One region of the Uliginosibacterium sp. TH139 genome, then DNA from elsewhere that is predicted to be linked to it. Evidence: riboswitches for the same ligand, from Rfam matches in the RefSeq annotation. Region 1 holds a riboswitch; each other region holds the start of a gene.
What was found. Region 1 has a riboswitch for cobalamin ahead of C0V76_RS00100 (ribonucleoside-diphosphate reductase subunit alpha). Riboswitches for the same ligand answer to the same signal wherever they lie in the genome.

Region 1 (6,744 bases):
GCCAGAGCCCGCGGCGAGCCTCACAGCTGGCAGCAGCGCAGTGCCACTGGTCGAGTTTCCGTGAATTAAGTCACGGATTCTGCTTAGGATTCCACGCACATAACAAGCAGTTTCGGGGAGTGAAGCAATGCGTCAGGTCTTTCTGGTCGGAGCGGTGGCCGCTCTCATGCTGGCCGCGTGTGGCGGCGGCGGTGGAAGTGCGGGTAGCAGTGGAGGCGCCTCCGCGTCGTCGGTTTCGGTTCAGGCGAGCAGCACAGCGGCCAGCAGCATCGCCAGTTCCAGCACGGCGAGCAGTGCCAGCGGAGGTTTGGGCCTCAGCAATGGCTTCAGCGCCTTCTACTCCGACCCGAATTCGCAGGTGCGCAACTGGGTAGCCGCCAATCCCGCTGACTCACGCACCGCCACCATCAACAGCGCGATCGCCCAGCAGGCCTTCGGCAAGTGGTTCGGCGAATGGAGTGGCGATATCGCCACTGCCGTGAGTGGCTATGCCAGCGCGGCGCAGAGCGCCGGCAAGATCCCGCTGCTGATTGCCTACAACATTCCCAGCCGTGATTGCGGCTCTTACAGCGCCGGCGGCTCCAGCGGTGGTGACGCCTACAAGACCTGGATCAGCGCATTTGCTGGTGGCATCGGCAGCAAGCCGGCGATCGTGATCCTTGAGCCGGACGCGCTGATGCAGCTCGACTGCCTGCCCTCGGATGCCGACCGCACGGCGCGCCTGGCACTGCTCAATTACGCCGTCGACCAGTTTGCCGCCAAGGCTCCGAATGCCTGGGTCTATATCGATGCAGGCCATTCGAACTGGAAGAGTGCGGCTGATACTGCTACCCGCTTGATCAATGCCGGTGTGGCGCGGGTGCGTGGTTTTGCCCTGAACGTGTCCAACTACCGGGCCGATACCGAACTGCAGACCCACGGCGCGGCCGTGATCGCGCAGCTTCAGCTCCAGGGCAGTGCCGCCAAGCCTTATGTGATCGACTCTTCGCGCAACGGCAATGGCCCGAACGGCAGCGAATGGTGCGACCCGGCTGGCCGCAAGGTCGGTGCCACCAGCAAGGTACTGAGTCTTGGTAGCGGCATGGAGATGGCGCTGTGGCTCAAGGCCCCGGGCGAAGCCGATGGCTGTGCAGCCGGCGCCGGCCAGTTCTCGCCGGACCTGGCCTATCGCCTCGCCACGGGCGGCTGAGCCCCTTAGCCCGGCGCTTGCCGGGCTTTTTACGCCTGGAAGATGCTCCGCATGAAACGCCTCCTGCCTCTCATCCTGCTGCTGCTCAGCGCGTGCAGCGAACCCCTGCCTGCCGACAAGGAGATCTATGCCGGCGACTGGGAGGGTCCTGGCATGCTGCTGTCGATCAGCAGTGACGGCCGCCTGTATTACCAGCGCGCCCAGGGTAGCAACAGTACCTCGCTGGATGTGCCGATCCAGCGTTTCGAGGGCGACAACATCGTTGCCGGGTTGGGGCCGGCCTCGGCCACCTTCGTTGTCAGCCAGCGTCCGCACCCGGAGCAGGGTGAGTGGGTGATGGTGGTGGATGGCGTGCGTCTGGTGCGCCAGGAGTAAGCGCGCCGGGTGGCACAAAACCAGTGCAAGTGGCCCTGCAGCAAGCCCGCAAGCGGTTTTCTGGATTTCACTACATCTAGTCGGGTTATTTGTATCTGCTACTAGGTATAGTTGTCATCGGCTTGACTCCGACTAAATACAGCCCCTACACTCCGTCCCGACGGTGTCGGGAAGCCAGCTCGCTGGCGCTGCCCCCGCAACTGTGACCGGCGAGTGCCGGCATGCCACTGGGATGATCCGGGAAGGCTGCCGACAGGCTTTGACCCGGCAGCCAGGAGACCGGCCGTCACACAGATAAAACATCAACTGGAGCGGGGTGTCTCCGGGGCCGATGCGACGCTGCCTGCAGGCCTGCGTTCACCGCCCCCCGGCATGCCGTTCCCCATCAAGAGAGAGAGCCGGCATGCAACATTCCGCCATCGCGGTCGAGGCCGCCCGCAGCAGCGCGCCCAGCAGCATTTCCAGCAGCGAATCCGACTTTGCCGCCAGCCAGGCAGGTCTCGAGCTGATCCGCCGCAATGGCGCTGTGGTGCCCTTCCAGGCTGAGAAAATCAGCGTGGCGCTGTCCAAGGCTTTCATCGCGGTCGAGGGTGGGCAAGGCGCCGCTTCGGCGCGCATCCGCGAGCTGGTGAATCAGCTTACGGCGACTGTGGTCGGTGCGCTGACCCGCCGCCTGCCTGGCGGCGGCACGGTGCATATCGAAGATGTGCAGGATCAGGTCGAACTGGCCCTGATGCGCGCCGGCCAGCACGATGTGGCCCGGGCCTATGTGCTCTACCGTGAGAAGCGCTCTTCCGAACGCGCCGCCCAGCAGGCTGCCGTGCCCGCTGCCGCGCCGGCCCGCCTGCATGTGCTGGATGGCGACGAGCGTCGTCCGCTGGATGAAGTTGCCCTGCTTGGCCAGATTCGTGAAGCCTGCGTTGGCTTGGGGGATGTGTCCGCCGAAACCGTGCTCGAACACGCCCTGCACAATCTCTACGACGGCGTACCGGTGGCTTCCGTGCGTCAGTCTCTGGTGCTCGCGGCGCGCACCCTGATCGAACGTGATCCGGATTATTCCAAGCTGGCTGCCCGCCTGCTGCTGCGCAGCGTGAGCATCGAAGTGCTGGGTGAGGAGCTGGGCCAGGTCGCCATGGCTGCGCGCCTGCCGGAAGCTTTCCCAGGCCTGATCCGCGAAGGCGTCAAGGCAGGCCTGCTCGATGCGCGTCTGGCTGAATACGACCTGCCGCGCCTGGCTGCCGCCCTGAAGGCCGACAACGATCTGCGCTTTGACTACCTCGGCCTGCAAACGCTCTACGACCGCTACTTCCTGCACATCGAAGAGCGCCGCATCGAGCTGCCGCAGAGTTTCTTCATGCGCGTGGCGATGGGACTGGCACTGAATGAGATCGACCGCGAAGCGCGCGCCATCGAGTTCTACCAGCTGCTTGCCAGCTTCGATTTCATGAGCAGCACGCCGACCCTGTTCAACAGTGGCACCTGCCACTCGCAGCTCTCCTCCTGCTATCTGACCACGGTAGCTGACGATCTGGACGGCATCTATCAGGCGGTGAAGGAAAATGCCCTGCTTCAGAAGTATGCCGGTGGCCTGGGTAACGACTGGACCCCGGTGCGTTCGCTGGGCAGCCGCATCAAAGGCACCAACGGCAAGAGCCAGGGCGTGATCCCCTTCCTCAAGGTGGTCAATGACACGGCGCTGGCCGTGAATCAGGGCGGCAAGCGCAAGGGCGCGGTGTGTGCCTATCTGGAGACCTGGCACCTCGACATCGAGGAGTTCCTGGAGCTGCGCAAGAACACTGGCGATGAGCGCCGCCGCACGCACGACATGAACACCGCCAACTGGATTCCGGATCTCTTCATGCAGCGCGTGATCGCCGGTGAAGACTGGACCCTGTTCTCGCCTTCCGATGTGCCCGACCTGCACGAGAAATTCGGCAGCGCCTTCCGCACTGCCTACGAGGCCTACGAAGAGAAGGCCGCACGTGGCGAGCTCAAGCTGCACAAGAAGCTGCCCGCCGTGCAACTGTGGCGCAAGATGCTGACCATGCTGTTCGAGACCGGCCATCCCTGGATCACCTTCAAGGATCCGTGCAACCTGCGCTCGCCGCAGCAGCATGCCGGTGTGGTCCACAGCTCCAACCTGTGCACCGAGATCACCCTCAACACCTCCGACACCGAGACCGCCGTGTGCAACCTCGGCTCGGTGAACCTGCCGGCCCACCTGGTGCAGATCGAGGGTGAGTGGCAGCTTGATCAGGCCAAGCTCGCCCGCACCGTCAGCACCGCCATGCGCATGCTCGACAACGTGGTTGACATCAATTTCTACGCCACCCCCAAGGCGCGCACTTCCAACCTGCGCCACCGCCCGGTGGGCCTCGGTGTGATGGGCTATGCCGACTGCCTGCACCGCATGGGCCTGCCTTTCGCCTCGAATGAAGCCGTCGAATTTGCCGATCGCTCCATGGAAGCCGTCTGCTATCAGGCCTACTGGGCCTCCAGCGAGCTGGCCCGCGAGCGTGGTGTGTACTCCAGCTACCGTGGCAGCCTGTGGGATCGTGGCATCCTGCCGCACGAGTCGATTGCCCTGCTCGAAGAAGGTCGCGGCGAAGCGGTGGAAGTAGATCGCAGCGCGCGCCTCGATTGGGATGCCCTGCGCAGCCAGATCGGCCGCTACGGCATGCGCAACTCCAACTGCGTTGCCATCGCACCTACCGCCACCATTTCCAACATCATCGGTGTCTCCGCCTGCATCGAGCCGGATTATCAGAACCTCTACGTGAAATCCAACCTCTCCGGTGAATTCACGGTGGTGGGCGAACACCTGGTACGCGATCTGAAAGCCCTCGGCCTGTGGGATGAAGTGATGATCGCTGACTTGAAGTATTTCGATGGCTCGCTGGCCCGCATCGACCGTATCCCGGCCGAGCTCAAGGCCCGTTACGCCACTGCTTTCGAGGTGGACGCGGTGTGGCTGATCGAAGCCGCCGCGCGCCGCCAGAAGTGGATCGATCAGGCCCAGTCGCTGAACCTGTACCTGGCTGCGCCCTCGGGCCGCAAGCTCGACGAGATCTACAAGCTGGCCTGGAAGCGTGGCCTGAAGACCACCTACTACCTTCGCACCCTCGGTGCCACCGCCATGGAGAAAACCTCCGCCCCGGTCGAGCAGATCAATGTGCCCGCCGAGCCCAAGTTCTGCTCCATCGACAACCCCGAATGCGAGGCCTGCCAATGAGCTCCCTGAATTTCGAAGACTGGGGCAGCCCCGCGCCCGCCCTCCAGCCCGTGGCGACCGGCTCCGCACCGGCGCCGCAGGCGGCTGCGCCGGTGCCGCGTGGTGTCACCGGCAACATGCCGCACCCTGCGCTGGCTGCCGTCCGCGCGCAGGACAAACGCATCGTCAACGGTCAGGGCGATATCAACCAGCTCGCCCCGTTCAAGTATCCGTGGGCCTGGGATTTCTTCCTCAACGCCAACAAGAACCACTGGACCCCGCTCGAAATCTCGATGGCGCAGGACGTGCATGATTACCAGCATAAACTCACGCCGGCGGAGCGCCATGTGTTCGAAAACGTGCTGGCCTACCTCACCACCTCGGACATCCTCGCCATGCGCAACATCGGCCTGGCGGTGATGGAAAAGATGAGCGCGCCCGAACTGCAGATCTACCAGGCGCGTCAGGTGTACGAAGAAGCGCTGCACACCTGGACCTACCAACACTGCATCGAAACCCTGGGCATCGATCAGCAGGAGATCTACAACCGCTACCGTGTGGTGCCCGAGATCAACGCCAAGATCTCGCTGGCCAACCGTCGCCTCGAGCGTGTCATGCGTTCCGACTTCGACCTCGCCGATCGCGACAACCTGCACGAGTTCGCGCTCTCCTACATGTTCTTCGCCGGCATCTTCGAAGGCTGCTGGTTCTACAACGGCTTCACGCCGATCTTCGCCCTGCAGCGCCGTGGCCTCATGAAGGGCGCCGCCGAGCAGCTGCAATACATCATGCGCGATGAAGTCCTGCACTGCGCCTTCGGCATCCGCGTGGTGCGCGAGCTGCTCAAGGAAGAGAACCTCACACTCGATCCGCGCGCTGTGCAGGAGTTGTGGGAAGAAGCCGAAGCCGCTGAGTCAGGCTATGCCGGCTACATCCTGCGCGAGCCCATCCTCGGTTACTCGGCCGATCTGCACCGTGCCCAGTTCCGCTTCATCGCCAACCGCCGCGCGCGTCAGATCGGCCTGGCCGAACCCTTCCCGGGCGCCGAGAACGTGCTGCCCTGGCTGGACGAGCAAGCCAACCTGCGCAAGGAGAAGAACTTCTTCGAGACCCGCGTCACCGAGTACCAGACCGGCGGGGCATTGAGCTGGGATTGAGGTGTGTTGGAGTATGAAATGAAAAGGCCTCGCAGTACGCGAGGCCTTTTTCTTGGAGTCTTTCCAGAGTGAAGCGGCAAGCCTGTATTGCTTCGTGACCCTACCTCAAATTCACCGGCGCTGCGCCTCATGATCAGGCACCTCGCGGATCATCTCGCCTTCGATCACCATGCCATCGGAGTTCTCAGCTGGGCTGCGTGGTGCAAAGGGCTCCTGCTGCACGGGGGGCTGGGCTCGCAAGGCACGGCGCAGGGCGCGAGTCTTCCACCAGAAATAGCCCAGAAACACTGCGCCCCCGACCAGCACTACGCCCAGCGCCACCACCGAGAACATCACCATGGCCACGATCGCCACCAGCGTGAACAGCCCCGCCACGATCCGGGTAAAGGGGCCGGCTGGGGTGCGTGGGCGCGAAGAGGGGATACGGATGAAAACGGGTGAAGGCATGACAGGTGATCCTTGTAGCCAGCGAGCCGGCTGGGTGCGGGGAAGATGGAGGTTCAGAGCGAGGATCCGGCAAAAGATTCCCCGGCCGGGCGTGTGTCCGTTTTCCTGATATGGGGGAGAAGGGCCAGGTTTCAATGCCGATCTTGCCGAGGAGGGCGCGCGCAGCGACTGACGCCGATGCATGGCCAGGCCTGGGAGCGAGTCGTTCTGGGCACACAAAAATTAACTAGACGACCGGTCTATTTTTGCTTTAGGATCCAGGCCATGAACTCCGAACGCCCCGATACCCGTCAGCACATCCTTGCCTGTGGCCAGCAACTCATTGCGGCCAAGGGGTTCGTGGGGGTCGGGCTGGCCGAGATTCT
Region 2 (6,744 bases), on a different contig from region 1:
CGGCCACAAAGCCCACCGGCATGCCGATGACCAGCGCGGGACGCACGCCTTCTTCGCGGATCAGGCGCACCAACTCGATCAGCGCCGTGGGCGCATTACCGATGCCGACAATGGCCCCCTCCAGCAAACCCAGGCGCTGCGCCTTGCGCATGGCCTGCACGGCCCGCGTCGTATCCGCCAACTGGGCAGCGGCGATCACATCCGGATCGCTGATGAAGTGATGCGCCTGAATGCCAAAGTGCGCGAGACGCGGCCGCGAGAGGCCAGAGCAGATCATCTCGACATCCGCCACCATCGCTGCACCACTGCCCAACATTGCAACGATGCCGGCCTCCACCGCCTGCGGATGGAAAGCCGTCAGGCCGTTGAACTCGAAATCGGCATTGGCGTGAATCATGCGGCGCACGATGGGCCACTGCTCGGCGCTGTAGGCATGCGTGCCGACCTCCGCATCGATGATCGCGAAGCTATCGTGCTCGATGAGCTGACCAGCACGCGTGAGCTGCTCGGTGACGGTATTCACACTGCTCATCCGGCGTGCTCCGCATGCAGTGGCTGCGCGCCAGGGGGCACGAAACTCAGCGGCTGCTGCGCATGGGTATGCTCATGTGAGTGACCATGCCCCATGTCATGCGCCAACTCACGATAGCTGCAGCCATCGCAAGGCAAAGTGCTCTCGGCGCGCCCCGCCTTGAGATCTTCCACCCGCTGCTCAAGCAGGGCAAAGATCTCGGGCTCGAAACCGAAATGCTCGCCACAGGCAAACCGGATCTGCGGATACTGGCTGCGCAGATGCGCCACCTGGCGATGGATGCGCTGCATCAGCGTGCCGGTGTAGAGGTAATAAGGCAGCACCACGATCTGGGTCATGCCCAGCAAGGCCTGACGCTGCACCACCCGCTCCAGGCGGGGCCAGGTGATGCCGGTGAAAGCCAGATCCACCAGCTCGTGATCGCCTTCCTCCTGCAACCAGCGCGCCATCTTGGCCATGTCGCCATTGGCGGCGCGATCCGACGAGCCACGGCCGAGCAGGATGATGCCGGTGGTGGTCGGGTCCGGCACGTCCAGCTGCTGCATGCCAGCGCGCAGACGATTCTTGAGGATATCCAGGATCGGATCGCAAGCGCTCAGATGGGGGCCATACAGGAATTCGACCCCCGGGTAATGTTCGCGTGCATGCTCGATGGCTTCCGGGATTTCCATCTTCACATGCCCGGCTGCATTGAGGATCAGCGGCAGCACGAAGACGCGCCCGCTCTGTGCAGCCGCCGCGAGCAAGCCATCATGCAGCGATGGCGGAGCGAACTCGATGAAGCAGACCTCGATCCGCCATGCCGGCTGGCGGCTGCGCCACTGCGTAACGAAATCGCGGATTTCGGCGTTGCCGGATTCCTCGCGCGAGCCGTGGCCGACGAGGAGGATAGTCGTGGTGTTCATGCGCTGGCCTTTCTGAATCGATGGGTAAAGCGCGGGTCGTAAAGCTTGGAGCGTGCGAGTTCGGGCCATTCGCGTGCGCCCAGGGTGGGGCTTGCGATCACCATGGCCTGGCTCACGATGTGCGCTTCACGACACTGTTGTTTGATGGTGGCGAGCGTGCCGCGCAGGATGATTTCCTCACCCGGCCAGCTCGCCTTGTGCACAACGAGAATCGGCGCATCCTCCGCCCAGCCCGCTGCGCGCAAGCCCGCTTCGAGCTTGTGCATCAGGGTGATGGACAGGAAGATGCACAGCGTGCAGCGATGCGCCGCCAGCGCCGCAAGATCTTCACCGGGAGGCATCGGGGTGCGGCCTTCGATGCGCGTAAAAATGGTCGTCTGGGTGATCTCCGGCAGCGTAAAGCTTTCCACCGCCGCCGCCGCCGAGGCCATTGCCGACGAAACACCGGGCACCACGCCCACCGGAATGCCCAACGCATCCAGTGGCCGCACCATCTCGATCAGCGTGCCGTAGAGCGCCGGATCTCCGGTCTGCAGACGCACGACTACAGGATGGCGTGAGCTCTGTTCGACGAGCCACTCGGACATCTGCTCCAGCGTCATGTCCTTGCTGTCGGTGATCACACACGCGGATGGCGCCCAGCGCGTAGCGGCCTCGCTGACCAGAGAGCCGGCGAACAGGATCGCGCCGGCCGCTTCGATCAGGCCACGGCCCTTGACCGTGATGAGCTCAGGATCGCCCGGGCCGGCACCGACGAACCAGACCGTGCCGGACTGGCCGGCAGGCGTCTTTGCGACAACGGACATCGTCAGGCCGCGCTGCGCTGAACCAGCTTCTCATCCAGGCACAGACGCGCCCAGGCCGGCGTGTCCGTCTGCCCGGAAGCTCGCGTCAGCAGGCTGACAATGCCCCAGGTAAAGACCGGCTCCAAGAGCACCAGCGTCACATAGCTCGCAGCGAAGTGAGCCCACTCCACGAGTGGCGTCGCCACCAATCCCTGGCTGAGCCAGAAACCCACCATCAAGGTGACGCCTGAGTAATAGAAACCATCCAGCTTGAGCAGGGACGCGATCTCGCCATTACGGGCTGCCTCAGTCAGGCGGCGGCCTACGCTGAAGTGCGCTGCCAGCAGCGGCAGCATCAGTGAGAGCGCATTGACGCCCAGATGCAGCAGATCCTGCGGTTCGAATATCAGCCCCTGCGCCAGCAGCCCCAGGGCGAAGCCGAATAGCGTTGGCAGGAAACCGAACAACAGGTAGATCGGCATGGCGCCAACAAAATGCAGTTCAGACGGTCCCACCGGCAGGTGATACATCTGCATGAACAGCGAGAAAAAACCTGCTGCCAGCAGGGTGCGCAGCCACAGCGCCGGGCGCAGCAGCAGGCCCGGCAACTGGCTGACCAGTAGCGCGCTGGCGACGACATTGGCGCCGAGAATTGTGGAAGCGGCCAGTTGGCCCGGTTCGATATGCATTGCGACTCTCCTTTGCGCCCCCACCGGGCGCTGCGTAGTGGATGAAACGACGCAGGCCGGAACGGCCAGGAGAGAAAGAAGGGATGAACATCATGAGCTGCAGCCCGTGGTGAGGGACACCGGATGGGCACAGGCAGGGACGCAATGAGGCCCCTCATGACATGCACCCCATCGCCCACCGCAACGGCCTGCGTCAATGCATCAGGCAGGTCTCCGGGCTTGCGAGTGGTGGCCTCAAGGCACACCGGAATGAACCGCCTTCCCATACCCGACTGGATACAGTGGCCAGATCAGCAGCAGCGTGCTGACCGGTTCATTCTTGACTCGCTTACCGTTGCGGGGGCAGCGCCGGAATTGTCGCAACCCGAAGGCTGCACGCACCGGCTTCCCATTTCACCTGCACGTGCATGACACAGAGCAGGAACCTGAAGCTGCGATAAGTGTAACGACAAAGCGCTGCTTTCTGAAAGCGCCCGATGTTGTAGAGGATCTCTCGACCCTGGCGATCGCCTCAGAAAAGAATGTTTCCACGCCTGGAGACAATTTATGCAAGCGAATGTCGCTCGGGGCGTTGGTGTGCTCAGTACACGTCGCGCCGGTAGCGCTTTTGAGCGATCAGCAAGTCCAGCCCTTCACGCCCAAGCAAGGCTTCAAGCATGGCATCCACGCCACCCGCCATGCCCTGCAAACTACCGCAGACATGAATCACTGCGCCTTCACCCAGCCAGCGCATGAGGCGTGCGGACTCGCCACGCAGAAAGTCCTGCACATGGCCGCCGCCCGGCTCGCGCGAGAAGACACGATCCACCTCCAGCAAGCCCGCCTGCACCCAGACTCCGAACTCGGTTTCGCACACGCTATCGGTGGCACGATGGCGTTCCCCGAAGACCAGCCAGTTTCGCCCGAAGCCGCGTCGCACACGTTCGCGCAGCAAGCCACGTAGGCCGGCAATACCGGAGCCATTGCCGATGAAAATGCTGGGGCTATCGTCCTCAGCGAGAGTGAAGCTCGGATTTGCCTGCAGCCGCAGCGCCAGTTCGTCATCGAGCGGGCAATTCAGGGTCAGGAAACCCGAAGCCAGCCCGATACCCAGGGCATGATGATGCTGGCGTACGATTAACTGAAGACACCCATCTTCGTGGATCGACGCAATCGAGTAGCGACGTGGCGCCGGTAGATCCGGCTCAACGGAACATAAATGGGGACAGGGAAGGATCTCTACCAGTGCGCCGGGAGTCCAGTGTGGCAGCTCCCCTTTGGCTGGCAGCAGCGTGAGTTCGAACAGTGGCGAGCCACTGCTGCCAGGGTTGAGCAGCGTGCGCTGCGCAAGGCGCCACGGCTCCCAGGCCGGCGCGGCTTGGGCTGAAGCGCTCAGGCTGTCATCCCTCACACCAAAGCGCTTCAGCCCTGCAAACCAGTGCTCGACAGCCGCCGGCTCGGTTTCACAGGCAGGCGTAAGCGGCTGCCAGGCTTGAGCCCCGAAACGCAGCAAGGCGGCCTGCAAGCTGTGGCCGAAACCGCAGAACTGACGGTACTGCCGGTTTCCCAGTGCGAGCACTGCAAAACGCAAACGTTCGAGTTCCAGATCGGCCAAACCCAATGCTCGAGCAAAGCCGCGAGCCGTATCAGGCGCCTCACCTTCGCCGAAGGTACTGACCACGAACAGCGCCTGCGGAAAGCCCGCCAGCTCTGCCGGCTGAAGACTGGCAAGTGGCCTCATCACCACAGCGCGGCCAGCGGCCTGCAGCGCGGCGGCAGTGCGCAGCGCGAGCGACTCGGCGCGGCCGGTCTGACTCGCCCAGGCCACCAGGATGGACTCTTCCGCCGCTACGCCTACGACCGGCAAAAGCGCCTTGCGCTGACGCTCAGCCTCGCGCGCGCCACGCCGCCGCGAAAGATAGAGCAGCCAGCCAGTCACCCCCAGCACCGGCAGTGCCAATGCCGAAAGCATCATAAAGAGTTGCACGGCGAGACCGAAGTCGCGCCCCATATGCAGCGGATGAATCATCGCCAGTACACGCTTGCCCGTGCTCTGTTCGGCAAAGCGCTCGTCCTTCTTCAGCTTGCCATCGAGCGCGATGAGCATACGGTTGCGCTCGCGCTGATGCGCGGCATCCGGCAGCAGCCACAGGATTTCGAGCGCAGCCGACGCGGTTTCCGGCGGCCGTACGCGCAACTCGCGCCAGGCCGGCACCTTGTCGGCAAAGCGCTGCCAGGCGAGCGAAATGTCCGGCACGGCTCCATTAAGATCGGCCTTTGGCGGCATCTCCTTCTTCACGCGGGGCGCGCGTTCAATACCGGCCCAGCTGTCGACAGAGCTGCGCACGCTATCGAAGGACCAGTAGATTCCGGTAGCTGTAAGCAGCAACCAGGCCGGCAGGGCCCAGGTTGCCAGCACCGCATGTAGGCTCCAAAGGAAGGGCCTACCCTTCAGGCGTGGGTTGAAGCCAAGCCAGGTGCGCAAGTCCAGAGGCCTGCGGGGCCAGCGCAGGTAAAGGCCCGACGCGATCAGCAGCAACAAGCTACTCGACAAAATGCCGGCGACGACTCGCCCCGGCTCACGTGGCAGCAGAAAAAAGCGGTGCAGGCGCTCGATCCATTCAAAGAAAGCCTGGCCACGCGCTTCGCCAAGCAGTTGGCCGGTATAGGGATGGACATAGAGCGGCAGCAGCTTGCTCGCCCCAGGAGGCGTCTGCAGCAGCAGTTGCACGCTGCGCCCCGCTTCGGCAGAAAAAATAGCGGTGGTGATTCGCTCGCCACTGGGCAGCGGCACCACTGCAGGCAGAAGCAGCGGCGGTGCGAGCATGGGCACCGATTGCACCGGCACGCTGCGCAGACCCGGATTCAGCATATCGAGGATCTCCTCCTCGAACGACATCATCGCCCCGGACAGCCCGATCAGCATCAGGAGGCTGCCGGCAGTGATGCCGATCAGCCAATGCAGCTGAAAGAAGCTCCAGCGCAGGATTGCGCTCACCCCGCCGGCAGACCTGCTCATCTCAGAGATCGATCTTCATGCCGAGCTTGACCGTGCGCGGCGCCCCAGCTGCAAGTCGGGTACCGGCACCAGCCCAGTATTCTTTGTCAGTCAGATTCTCGATGTTGAGCTGCCAGCTTACTGCCCTAGAGAAGATGTGAGTCGCATAACGCGCACCAGCAGCGTAGAGCGTCACCGACGGTAGCCATGCCTGGTTCAGATCATCAACGGGACGACGCCCTGTGTAGTAGCTGCCCCCATTGAGTGTAAGGCCCGGCACCCAGGCCACATCCAGCGTCAGGAAGGCGCTCGCCGTCCGGCGGGCAGCATTTTCGGGCAGCTTGCCAACGTAGGCCGCCGCGCTCTTGCGGAAACGCGGATCCAGCCATTGTGCCGAGGTGAGCCAGCCCAGATCCCGTGTGATCTTGCCCTGAGTCGAGAGTTCGAGGCCGCGATAGCGTTGCTCGCCATCGGCCACGTAGTAACCATCGGTGCCGGTGTAGGCACCGGGCCGGTCGATCTGGAAGATTGCCGCAGAGAGCAACGTATCCCCCAGCACCTGCCAGCGCGAGCCCAGTTCGTACTGCTTGCTCACGCCAGGCGCCATCCGCTCACCCACGTTGAGCGCGCCGGTCGGGGCTGTGTCACCCTCCTCCAACCCTCGCGCATAAGAGGCGTAGAGCGAGAGCGAAGTGAGCGGACGATACACCGCGGCAAGCATCGGCGTAGTTTTGCTGACGTCATAGTGGTTGTCGGCCTGGTCGCTTCGATACAGCGAATACCGCAAACCACCGATGATTTGCCAATGATCAGACAGCGCAATGCGGTCCATCGCGTAGAAGCCGGTATCGGTGGT
Region 3 (6,744 bases), 680 kb from region 1:
TCGTCGATGCTGCAATCGTCCGGCTCGCTCTTCATCAACCAGTAGCGCATGCTTCCCTCGGCAAGAAACCTGATTCACGCATTGTGCCGCCAGCCGGTCCAGAGAGGCCAGTCACCCGGCGGCGGCCCGGAAAAATGAAAAGGCGCGAAGCCGGAAGCTTCGCGCCTTTGTTGGGTCCCCCGCATGTGCCGTCGAGCCGTATTCCTGAACCTGGGTTCAGGGGGTCATCTACCCGGCCGCTTCAGGTGCGCCCGGCATAAGGGGCGCTCACAACAGCGGCTTGGTGGGCCGACAACCATGTCGCGTAGACATTGGTTCAAGGAGCTTAAGGCTCAAACGAACACCGCAGGGGAAAACTTGCCGGACCGCCTTTGTTTCGGCCGTCCTTGAATTCTTTATCGGCCAGGATCAGTCACTGCGCTGTGAGGACATATCCTGACTACACAAACCGCTCAGAAAAGCTTCTCCTGTTTCATTGAAGCCTGATCGATCTGGCGGATCATGGCCTCGATTCTACGCTGATAGGAAGGCATGTCCAAGCCTGCCGTGCGCTGAGCCACCACGGCCTCATGCGCAATCATCAGGGCACACATCACGGCAGTGGATTCGCTGCCCGATGAGTTCTTGCCGAGCAGTTGCTGAAGCTTCGCGTTGACCATTTCCACCGCCGCCTGCAGCGTTTCACGCTCATCTGGCTTGACCGATACCTGGTACTCACGGCCCATAATCTGGATCTTCACGGCTTCGCTCATTTTTCATCCTCGACCGGCAGACGTTTGAGCAGCGCTTCAACGCGTTCCGTTGCCACCGCCACCTTCTCGCCGAGGCGTTTGTTTTCGGCTTGCAGAGTGGCCACGCGAGTAGTCAGTTCGCGGTTTTCGAGGTGCAGGCCTTTGTACTCGGCGAGCAGCGTGGCGAGACGGGTTTCGAGACTGGTGAGTTCGGCATCCATCTGCTGATGGTAGTGCTGCGCAGCAAAACCGGTCAACGCAAAGCACCTGCCGTTCGGCTAAAATGCGCGCTGCTTCAGGTGTCCGCCCCATGCCCTTGGTGCGGATTAAACGGGAAGCCGGTGCGCCGTATCCACAGGATATTGCCATTCCGGCACTGCCCCCGCAACGGTAAGCGAGTCAAGACGCAGCAGGCAGCCACTGTGCTTTTGCACGGGAAGGCGTTGTGTCGGAAGAGTTTTCTTCACTCGCGAGTCCGGAGACCGGCCCGAAGCGTATTCGAGGCGCATCGCGGAGGGCGGTGACCGGAACCGCTCCCTCACGTTCCGCGTTTTCTCCTTCCCGACGCCCCGCCCCTGTCTATGATCCGTGCGGGCGGCACGGAAGGAGTCTGTCTTGAATTTCACTCACAAAACCCTGCCGGCGGCCTTGCTGCTGGCCCTCTCCCATCCTGTGCTGGCTCAGGAAACCGAACTCGCGCCAGTGGTGATCACCGCCAACCGCGTGGCGCGCAGCGCCGAGGAAACCCTCACTTCGGTCAGCGTCATCACCCGCAAGGAGATCGAGCAGCAACAGGCCCGCTCGGTGCCGGATCTGCTGCGCGGTCTGCCCGGCGTGCAGTTCGCCAATAACGGCGGCCCCGGCAAGACGACCTCCTTGTTCCTCCGCGGCACCAACTCGGATCACACCCTGGTGTTGATCGATGGCGTGAAAGTCGGCTCGGCCACCAGTGGCGGCACCGCACTGCAAGATCTGCCGATCGAACAAATCGAGCGCATCGAACTCGTACGCGGCCCGCGCGCCAGCCTGTATGGCTCGGAAGCCATCGGCGGCGTGATCCAGATCTTCACCAAAAAGGGCGTGCAACCCACCAGCCTGAGCCTCACTGGCGGTTCGCGCCACAGTTTCGAGGGCTCGGCTGCCGGCGGCTTCGGCTCGCCGGACGCCTGGCTTAACCTCGGCGCATCAGGCCTTACCACGCGCGGCATCAACGTCAAGGATGGCGGCAGCGCACCCGAATCGGATCGTGACGGCTACACACGCAGCACAGTGAATGTGCGCGGCGGCGGCCGCATCGGTGAAAACCTGAGTTACGACGCCCAGGCCCTGCACACCGAGGGTCGCAATGAATATGACGGCAATCCGAACGTTACCGATCTGCAACAGGATCTCTACGCTGGCAATCTGCGCTGGGCGGCCAGTGAGCGCTACACCACGTCCTTCAAGCTGGCTCAGACCCTGGATGCCTCCAAGAATTTCAAGGATGACAAGTTCTCCTCGCGCTTCGACACACGCCGCAGCCAAGCCAGCTGGCAGAACGATTTCACCCTGGCCGAAGGCCACCAGCTGGTCGGCGGCTACGACTACCTGTATGACGAAGCGCTGAGCAGTACCAGCTACGCGCTGGATAGCCGCGTCAATCAGGCCGTGTTCGGGCAGTATCTGGCCGACATCGGCCGTTTCGATCTGCAAGTTGCCGGGCGTCACGACAAGAACGAACAGTATGGCCATCACAATACCGGCAGCCTCGCGCTGGGTTACACCTTCACCCCCGCCCTGCGACTGCGTGCCAGTTATGGCACGGCCTTCAAGGCACCGAGCTTCAATGACCTGTACTACCCGGGTGCCGGCAATCCGGATCTGCAACCCGAGAAATCACGCAGCAGCGAACTTGGTGCTTCCGGCAAGACCGGCGGCTTCAGCTGGGAAGCCAGCCTGTTCCGCACGGAGGTCAGCAACCTGATTGCCTGGGCACCGATCAGCACCGGCTCGGCTATCTGGATCCCGAGCAATGTCTCCAAGGCCCGCATCACCGGGTTGGAGCTGGGCGCCAAGCAGCACTTCGGCAACACCACGCTGGCCGCCAGTGCCACCTTGCAGAATCCGCAGGATCAATCCGGCAGCAGTACCGATGGCAATCTGCTGGTGCGCCGAGCCCGCCAGTTCGGCCGTCTTGACGCAGACCACCAGCTCGGCGCCTGGAGCATCGGCGCCAGCCTGAACGGTGTCGGCTCGCGTTATGACGATGCTGCCAACAAGGTCAAGCTGGGTGGCTATGCCACCACCGATCTGCGTGCCGAATACGCACTCAACAAGGACTGGCGCGCCCAGACCCGCCTCGAGAACGTGTTCGACAAGAACTACCAGACGGCGTATGGCTATAACCAGGCGGGTACCAGTGCCTGGCTGACCCTGCGCTATCAACCCAAGTAAAGTGCTTACCCGCAGCCGGCACCCGCCGGCTGCGCCCGAGGAGAGAACATGAGCGAAGCCGCCCACAACGAACGCGAAGCCCGCCACCTGGCGCGCATGGCCCGCAAGAAAGCCATCATCGACGCGAATATCGCAGCTGCCGATGAAGAGCGCGGCCTGCTGCTGGTCAATACCGGCAACGGCAAGGGCAAGAGCAGTGCAGCCTTCGGCGTACTCGCCCGTGCGCTCGGACACGGCATGAACTGTGCCGTCGTGCAGTTCATCAAGAGCCGCTCGGATACCGGCGAGGAAGCCTTCTTCCGCGAGCATCCGAGCGTCAAATGGCATGTAATGGGCGATGGCTTCACCTGGGACACCCAGAACGATGCGCAGGACAAAGCCACCGCCCGCGCAGCCTGGCAACAGGTCGTGACTTATCTGCGCGACCCGGCAATCGATCTCTTGATCCTCGACGAATTCACCTACACCCTCAAATACGGCTGGCTGCCGCTGGACGAAATCAGCCGCGAACTCATGAGCCGGCCGGACATGCAGCATGTGATCATCACCGGTCGGGCTGCGCCGGAGGGCCTGATCGAGATAGCCGACACCGTCACCACCATGGACCTCACCAAACACGCCTATCACGCCGGCGTGAAGGCCATGCCGGGGGTGGAATGGTGATGAATCCTTACTCGACGGAACACGCTAGATGACTTGCCGCGCCTTCCTGATTGCTGCGCCGGCTTCCGGCCAGGGCAAGACCACCGTTACCGCTGCCCTGGCTCGTCAGGCGCGTAGCCGGGGCGAGCGCGTACGGGTGTTCAAGACCGGGCCGGACTTTCTCGACCCGATGATTCACCAGGTCGCCAGCGGCGCGCCCTGTTACCAGCTGGATCTCTTCATGGGTGGCCTTGAGCATTGCCGCGCCCAGCTCGCGCAGGCTGCACAGGAAGCTGACCTGATCCTGGTTGAAGGCGTGATGGGCCTCTTCGATGGCAAGCCCTCCAGCGCCGATCTGGCACGCGCGTTCAATCTGCCGATTGTGGCCGTGATTGACGGCAGCGCCATGGCCCAGACCTTCGGCGCACTGGCCCATGGCCTCGCCAGCTTCCAGCCGGATCTGGAATTTGCCGGCGTGATTGCCAACCGTGTCGGCAGCGAACGCCATGCCGGCATGCTCTTCGAATCACTACCGCCGCACATTCCTGGGCTGGGCTGGCTGCCGCGCGAAGCCTCGATCACCCTGCCGGAACGCCATCTGGGCCTACTGCCCGCTGCCGAGCTGGCTGATCTGGATGCCAAGCTGGACCACGCCGCCGCTGCGCTGCGTTTCGATCCCTCGCTACTGCTGGAATGGGATGCGGCGGAAGCGTCCGCAGGTGCGACTTCAATCGCACTTGGCGGACTGAAGCCCGCCCTACAGAACAAGCGCATCGCCATCGCCCGCGACGAAGCCTTCTGCTTCACCTACCCCGCCAACCTCGACACCTTGCGTGCGCTCGGCGCGGAGCTCAGCTTCTTCTCGCCGCTGCATGATGAAGCGCTACCGGACTGCGATGCCGTGTGGCTGCCCGGCGGCTACCCGGAGCTGCACGCGGCGAAAATCGCTGCCAACACCACCATGCAGCTTGCATTACTCGCTCACAGCACGGCCGGCAAACCTCTGCTCGCCGAATGCGGCGGCATGATGAGCCTATTCGAGACTCTGGTGACCAGCGATGGCGCCATGTACGCCGGCTTCGGCCTGCTCGAAGGCGCCGCGCTGATGCAGAAAAAACTCGCCGCATTGGGCCTGCAGGGCGTGGAGCTGCCCGAAGGCAGCCTGCGCGGCCACAGCTTCCACTACTCCCGCAGCGAAACACCACTGACGCCGATTGCCACCGGCACGAATCCAAATGGCGGGCCGACAACGGAGGCCGTCTATCGCGTCGGCCGTACCACCGCCAGCTACATCCACTTCTACTTCCCCTCCAATCCGGAGGCGGTCGCAGCGCTGTTTTCGGCATGAGCGGCGCGCAACGCATCGTTTGTCTGACGGAAGAAACCACCGAGACGCTCTATCTACTTGGCGAGGAGGCCCGTATCGTCGGCATCTCCGGCTACACCGTGCGGCCCGAGCGGGCTCGCAAGGAGAAGCCCAAAGTCTCGGCCTTTACCAGCGCGAAGATCGACAAGATTCTCGCCCTGGAGCCAGATCTGGTCATCGGCTTCTCCGACCTGCAAGCTGACATTGCTTCGCAGCTGATCCGCAGCGGCGTGAACGTGCTGATCACCAATCAGCGCAGCATCGAGGAAATTCTCGCCACGATCTACACCGTGGGCGCGCTGGCTGGCGTGCCGGACAAAGCCGCGGCGCTGGTAGCCGAGTTACGTGCGGGGCTGGATAGGATCGCACAGGAAACCGCCCGCCTGCCGCGCCAGCCGCGCGTGTATTTCGAGGAATGGAACGAGCCACTGATCTCCGGCATCCGCTGGGTCGCCGAGCTGATCGTACTGGCCGGTGGCGAAGAATGCTTCCCGGAGCTCAAGCAGCACAAGTCAGCGAAGCAGCGCATCATTGCCGACCCACTCGAAGTGGTCCGCCGTGCGCCGGATATTCTGATCGCCTCCTGGTGTGGCAAGAAATTCCAGCCCGAGCAGGTGCTGGGGCGCCCCGGCTGGAACGCCGTGCCCGCTGTACGCAACGGCCAGCTGCACGAGATCAGATCCTGCGACATCCTGCAGCCCGGCCCGGCTGCGCTCACCGATGGTCTGCACCAGCTCGCCACCATCATCCGGCGCTGGGCGGAGCGCCACGCATGAGCATCAGCCTGTCCATCTTGCTCGGCGTGCTGCTCGACCGCCTCTTCGGCGAAGTGCCGCGCTGGCATCCGCTGGTGGGCTTCGGCAACGCGGCAGCCTGGCTCGAAAAGCGCCTCAACAGTGGCCGCGCGCGCATCCTGCGCGGTGCGCTGGGCTGGGCACTGCTCGTCGCACCCCTCACGCTGGTAGCCGCGTGGCTGAACAAAACCCCGTATGGCTGGATCATGGACGGCATCGCACTCTACTTCGCGCTGGGCGCCCGCGCCCTCACCGAGCATGGCAGCGATGTAGCACAGGCGCTGCAGCACGGCGACCTGGAAGAAGCACGCCGCCGCACCGGCTATCTGGTGAGCCGCGAAACCGCGCAGATGAACGAAGAGCAGATCGCCCGTGCCACCACCGAATCCCTGCTCGAAAATGGCAACGACGCCATCTTCGGCGCGATCTTCTGGTGCGCCATCGCCGGCGCGCCCGGCGTGATCCTGTTCCGCCTTGCCAATACGCTGGACGCCATGTGGGGCTATCGCAATGCGCGCTTCGAACGCTTCGGCAAAGTGGCCGCGCGTATCGATGATGGGCTCAACCTGATTCCCGCACGCCTCACCGCATTGACTTACTCCCTGCTCGGCCAGACTCGCCGCGCGCTTGCCAGCTGGCGCGCCCAGGCCGGCTCATGGAGCAGCCCTAACGCCGGCCCGGTGATGGCCGCCGGCGCAGGCAGCCTGGGCCTGCAGCTGGGTGGCAGCGCCATCTACGAGGGCATCATCGAAGAGCGCCCAGCACTCGGCGTGGGCCG

Region 2: linked by a shared signal. The riboswitch ahead of C0V76_RS15430 (energy-coupling factor ABC transporter permease) and the one ahead of C0V76_RS00100 (ribonucleoside-diphosphate reductase subunit alpha) in region 1 are both predicted to bind cobalamin.
Region 3: linked by a shared signal. The riboswitch ahead of btuB (TonB-dependent vitamin B12 receptor) and the one ahead of C0V76_RS00100 (ribonucleoside-diphosphate reductase subunit alpha) in region 1 are both predicted to bind cobalamin.

The regions. Positions count from the first base shown of each region.
Region 1 is NZ_PKRR01000001.1:19,883-26,626, reverse strand. It holds gene C0V76_RS00110 (glycoside hydrolase family 6 protein) at 128-1,189, shown strand; gene C0V76_RS00105 (hypothetical protein) at 1,241-1,564, shown strand; cobalamin riboswitch at 1,709-1,867, shown strand; gene C0V76_RS00100 (ribonucleoside-diphosphate reductase subunit alpha) at 1,968-4,796, shown strand; gene C0V76_RS00095 (ribonucleotide-diphosphate reductase subunit beta) at 4,793-5,932, shown strand; gene C0V76_RS00090 (hypothetical protein) at 6,044-6,379, opposite strand; gene C0V76_RS00085 (TetR/AcrR family transcriptional regulator) at 6,644-6,744, shown strand, end outside.
Region 2 is NZ_PKRR01000007.1:105,912-112,655, reverse strand. It holds gene C0V76_RS15445 (precorrin-8X methylmutase) at 1-532, opposite strand, end outside; gene C0V76_RS15440 (sirohydrochlorin chelatase) at 529-1,437, opposite strand; gene cobM (precorrin-4 C(11)-methyltransferase) at 1,434-2,243, opposite strand; gene C0V76_RS15430 (energy-coupling factor ABC transporter permease) at 2,246-2,911, opposite strand; cobalamin riboswitch at 3,098-3,355, opposite strand; gene C0V76_RS15425 (sulfite reductase flavoprotein subunit alpha) at 3,492-5,909, opposite strand; gene C0V76_RS15420 (TonB-dependent siderophore receptor) at 5,911-6,744, opposite strand, start outside.
Region 3 is NZ_PKRR01000001.1:695,773-702,516, reverse strand. It holds gene C0V76_RS03280 (EVE domain-containing protein) at 1-50, opposite strand, end outside; RNA gene ssrS (6S RNA) at 173-355, opposite strand; gene C0V76_RS03270 (cell division protein ZapA) at 453-740, opposite strand; gene C0V76_RS03265 (hypothetical protein) at 749-988, opposite strand; cobalamin riboswitch at 1,012-1,237, shown strand; gene btuB (TonB-dependent vitamin B12 receptor) at 1,347-3,164, shown strand; gene cobO (cob(I)yrinic acid a,c-diamide adenosyltransferase) at 3,213-3,827, shown strand; gene C0V76_RS03250 (cobyrinate a,c-diamide synthase) at 3,856-5,154, shown strand; gene C0V76_RS03245 (cobalamin-binding protein) at 5,151-5,948, shown strand; gene cbiB (adenosylcobinamide-phosphate synthase CbiB) at 5,945-6,744, shown strand, end outside.